One region of the Skermanella rosea genome, then DNA from elsewhere that is predicted to be linked to it. Evidence: predicted binding sites of a transcription regulator. Region 1 holds the regulator's gene; the other holds the start of a gene.

Region 1 (2,450 bases):
GCTCCGCCGCCTGCTCGGGCTTCCGGCGGAGGAAGGATCGCGCCGCACCGCAGTCCTGGGGCGTCCCGTCAAGCAGAACGACCAGCGCGAAGATTACCTGAGGGCATCGCTGAGTATCGGCCCGGACGGCGAACTGGTCGCCAACCCCTTCGAATCGCAGGACAGTTCGCTGCTGACGGTGCTTGCCCGGGCCGACTGCCTGGTGGTCCGCCCGCCCTTCGCGCCGGCCGCATCGGCCGGCGACACTGTCGAATTTCTTCCCCTGGGCGGCGGAGTCCTGAGTCTTTAGGTGACCGGACCTGCCGGACAAGGGTAAAAATGTTCAGCGAATGCTTGACGCCTTCCGCGAACCAAACTAGAACATAGATTGATGTTTTTGTTTTGTTCTGGACCGGTTGGTCCCGCGCGCAGGGGGCGTAGATGCTGACACGTAAACAATACGAGCTTCTGCTCTTCATCAACGACCGGCTGGGCGAAGGCGGGGTCTCGCCCTCGTTCGACGAGATGAAGGATGCCCTGGGATTGAAGTCGAAGTCGGGTATCCACCGGCTGATCACCGGGCTGGAGGAGCGCGGTTTCATCCGTCGCCTGCCCCACCGTGCCCGCGCGCTCGAGGTGCTCCGGCTGCCGGAAGGTGCGGAAGCCGGTGCGGCCCGCCAGCAGCAGCGCGCGCCCGACCGCCCGAAGTTCCAGCCCAACGTCATCAAGGGCGATTTCACCGGCGCCCTGGCCGGCCGCGAGGCCAGCACCGAGGCCGAGGCGATCCAGCTTCCGCTCTACGGTCGGATCGCTGCCGGTACGCCGATCGAGGCGCTGCGCGACAACAGCGCCATGATCAACGTCCCGGCGACGATGCTGCCCCCCGGTGACCACTACGCGCTGGAAGTCGCCGGTGACAGCATGGTCGAGGCCGGCATCCTGGACGGCGACACGGTCATCATCAACCGGTGCGACATGGCCGACAGCGGCACGATCGTCGTGGCGCTGATCGACGAGCACGAGGTGACCTTGAAGCGCCTTCGGCGCAAGGGCCAGACCGTGGCGCTGGAACCGGCGAACCCGGCCTTCGAGACCCGCATCTTCGGTGCCGACCGGGTGCGCGTCCAGGGCCGCCTGGTGGGCCTGCTGCGGCGTTACTGAAGCGAAGTCGTCAGGTCGCCGCCGTGAGGGGCGGATTGGGGAGCCTTGCGAGGCTCTACGGTCCGCCCTTTTCGTTTACGAATGCGCGGTAGTCTGGTCCGCGATACGCCACTCCGGGCGGACGATGCTGACTGGACCGCTTCATGGAAGTTTCCCGACTCTTCCGGATCTATCAGGAGCATGTCGAGGACCAGATCGAAGGCTGGTTCTACAATCATGACATCCTGCTGTTTTGGTTGATCGACTTCATCCAGAAGCAAGGCGGATTCCGCGGCGACACCTGCGAGCTTGGGATCTACAAGGGGAAGTCCGCGGTCGCGCTCGGCCTGCTGGCGCGCGCCGACGAGACCGTGTTCTGCTTCGACGCCTTCCATGAGGTTTCCCGGGCCGTGGCCGAAGCGAACATCCTCCGGTGCTGTCCGGAACTCGGAAGCAGGCTGGTATGCGTCGCCACGGATCTCCGGCAACTGGAGGGACCTCCTGACATGGTCGAGCGAGGCAGCCTCCGCTTCCTCCACCTGGATGCCGTCCATGACCATCCCTCGGTCCTGAACGACCTGAACAACTTCGCGCCCCTGCTCACGGGTCAGGGCGTGGTCGCCTTGGACGACTGCTTCGATCCGGAATGGCCGGGCGTTCCCACGGCCATGGCGGAATTCTGCCTGTCGCCGGAAGGCCGCCACATCCGCCCCTTCGCCGCCTCGCGAGCCAAGATGTACCTGTGTGTGCGCCACATGGTTCGGACGTACCAGCGCTGCATCGTCACGAGCGGGTTGATCAGCGACATGTCGCTGGAGCGTGTCCTGGACGGATCGGTGCTGCGCTGCTTCACCAACTGGCCGGTACCGCCCGAAACTCTGCTGAAGCAGCTTGATGCAGACTAACCAAAAGCCCCCGGAAACCGTTGGTCTCCGGGGGCTTTTTTGGTGAGCGCGCTGGGGTTCGAACCCAGGACCTACTGATTAAAAGTCAGTTGCTCTACCAGCTGAGCTACACGCTCTCAGGGTCGGGGCGGAACATAGGGGCCGGGACCCTTCCGGTCAACCTGCATTTACCCTGATCCGCCCGGAGACGACGGTGCGGGCGCGTCAGACCTTGAGGGTCTGCACGCGCTTGGTCACGTCGCCTTCGTCCTGGGCGAAGCGCGCGGCGAGCCGTTCGGCGACCCTGGGCGAGACGAAATGCGTGATGTCGCCGCCGAGCCGGCCGATCTCCTTGACGAAACGCGAGGAGATGAACTGGTGGCGGTCCGACGCCATCAGGAAGACTGTCTCGACCTTGGGGTTCAGGCGGGCGTTCATGCCGGCCAT
Region 2 (2,450 bases), 700 kb from region 1:
CCGTAGCGCGCCCGGCACAGGATCAGGGCATCGGCCAATCCCGTGACGCCCAGCCCGATCCGCCGCTTCGCCTTCGCCTCCGCCAGCTGCTCGGGCAGCGGGAAGCGGGAGACATCGACCACATTGTCCATCATGCGGACGGCCAAGGGCACCAATTCCGCCAGACGGTCCATATCCAGATGCGCCTGTTCGGTGAACGGCTTCCGCACCAGCGCCGCGAGGTTTATCGACCCCAGCAGGCAGGCGCCGTAGGGGGGCAATGGCTGCTCCCCGCATGGGTTGGTTGCAGAGATATCCTCAACGTACCACAGATTATTGTGCTGGTTGATCCGGTCGATGAAGATGACGCCCGGTTCGGCATAGGCGTAGGTCGCCCGCATGATGCGGTCCCACAGGTCGCGAGCCTGCAGGGTCTTGAAGACGGTACCGTTGAAGGTGAGCGGCCACGCGTCGTCCTGACGGACCGCCGTCATGAAGGCGTCGGTCACCAGGACCGACAGGTTGAACATCCGCAGGCGCCCGGCTTCGCGCTTCGCCTCGACGAAGGCTTCGATATCCGGGTGGTCGCATCGCAGGGTCGCCATCATGGCGCCGCGCCGGTGTCCGGCGCTCATGATCGTGCGGCACATGGCGTCCCACACGTCCATGAAGGACAGCGGGCCGGAGGCGTCGGCCCCCACGCCCAGCACCGCGGCACCCTTGGGGCGGAGCGTGGAGAAGTCGTATCCGATGCCGCCGCCCTGTTGCATGGTCAGGGCCGCTTCCCGCAGGTGGGCGAAGATGCCGCCCATGTCGTCCGGGATCCGGCCCATGACGAAGCAGTTGAACAGGGTGACGTTGCGTCCGGTGCCGGCACCCGCGAGGATCCTACCGGCGGGGAGGAACTGGTAGTCGGCCAGCGCCTCGGCGAATCGGGTGACCCACGCGGCGGGGTCTTTTTCAGGCTCGGCCAGGGCTTTGGCCACGCGCGTCCAAGTGTCGCTGACCGTTTTGTCCACAGGCTGCCCGTCAAGCAGTTTCAGCCGGTATTTCATATCCCAGATTTGCTGGGATATGGCTGCCACCGATGTCATGCTGGTCTCCGTCCGCCACCGCTCCTGGCCGCGATGAAAACGTCAAACTTATTGTTCAACAAGGATTTTCGTGGATCTCTTGAGGCTTATCCGGAGAATTGGTGTCTTTGCCCGCCCTGGTCAAGCCGGCCTTGTTCCTGTTATGTTCTTATATTCGCCGTAATCCGGACAATCGGCCGGTATTGCAAGCGAGCCTCTTCGCGGTGCAACGCCAACGCGCACATCCACAGAGTTTTCCACAGGGTGAAAAAAGTCAGGGCACTGCTGCCGGCGCTCCTTGGGGCACCTGCTTGGCCGGCTTCTCCGTAGGCGGGCCGCCCGCTTCCACCACCAGCCGATCGGTCGCCGCCTCCAGCCTGGTTTCCAGTTCCGCCAGCGCCGCGTCCCGTCCCAGTCCCGGCTCGATCGGCGGAAGGAACTCCACCAGGACCCGGCCGCTCCGCTTCCGGAAACTGCGTCGGCCCCAATAGACGCCGGAATTCAACGCCATGGGCACGATGGGCAGGTCCAGTTCCTTGTAGAGCACCGCGACTCCGACCCGGTAGGGCAGGTAACGTCCGACGGCCGTCCGGGTTCCCTGGGGAAAAATGACGATCGGCCGCCCTTCGGACTTAACCCGGGCAGCGCCCTCGATCATCGACCCGATGGCCCTGCCGCGCGCACTCCGGTCGACCGCGATCATCCGAGCCTTTGCGGCGTACCAGCCCCAGATCGGAAGGAACAGCAGCTCGCGCTTCAGGATGATCGCCGGGTCGTCGATCAGCAGGTGGAGCTTCATCGTCTCCCAGGCGGACTGGTGCTTGGCCGCCAGAATGTAGGAACCGTTCCGCGGGACGTTCTCCAGACCGCGCACCTCGTAATCGAGCCCCAGGATCGCGCGTTCCAGGAAATAGACGGTACGCAGATACCACTCCACCACATGCACCATCTGCCGGCGCGGAAGCAGCAGCATCCACAGCAGGCCGAAGCAGCACACCGTCGTCCAGGTGAAGAACGCGATATTGAACAGGAGCGAACGGGTGACGGTCATGGGCGTCTTGGACAAGGCCTTCTGGATGGAGGTATCTCGCACGGTCGGATGCGCCGGTCGCCCGGCGTGGCGTCCCTTCTAGCGCGCCCGGGCGCCGGACGCCAGTCCGGCTTGGCGGCCGGAGGGTCGCGCCCTGGTCAGTTCGTGGATCAGGATCGCCGCGGTGGCCGCGACGTTGAGCGACTGGACCCGGCCCGATCCCGCCAGGGTCACGACTCCCTCGCAGGCGTCCAGGGTTTCTCGCCCCAGTCCGTCCTCCTCGTTGCCGAGCACGATGGCCGTGGGCCGGCGGTCGGCGGGCTGGTCCAGCGGCTCCCCGCGTCCCAGCGCGGTTCCCAGCACCCGGT

Evidence for each region. The regulator LexA, encoded in region 1, represses DNA repair genes until DNA is damaged. The targets are predictions, from matches to a motif close to ATGTTCTANTTTGGTTC.
Region 2: JL101_RS15510 (adenosylcobalamin-dependent ribonucleoside-diphosphate reductase) is a predicted target of LexA. The motif match lies at 1,205-1,221, and genes of this name have one in related genera.

The regions. Positions count from the first base shown of each region.
Region 1 is NZ_CP086111.1:2,643,455-2,645,904, reverse strand. It holds gene JL101_RS12150 (molybdopterin molybdotransferase MoeA) at 1-289, shown strand, start outside; gene lexA (transcriptional repressor LexA) at 421-1,140, shown strand; gene JL101_RS12140 (class I SAM-dependent methyltransferase) at 1,284-2,024, shown strand; tRNA gene JL101_RS12135 (tRNA-Lys) at 2,065-2,140, opposite strand; gene coaD (pantetheine-phosphate adenylyltransferase) at 2,229-2,450, opposite strand, start outside.
Region 2 is NZ_CP086111.1:3,340,875-3,343,324, reverse strand. It holds gene JL101_RS15510 (adenosylcobalamin-dependent ribonucleoside-diphosphate reductase) at 1-1,073, opposite strand, end outside; gene JL101_RS15505 (lysophospholipid acyltransferase family protein) at 1,327-2,145, opposite strand; gene JL101_RS15500 (TrmH family RNA methyltransferase) at 2,182-2,450, opposite strand, start outside.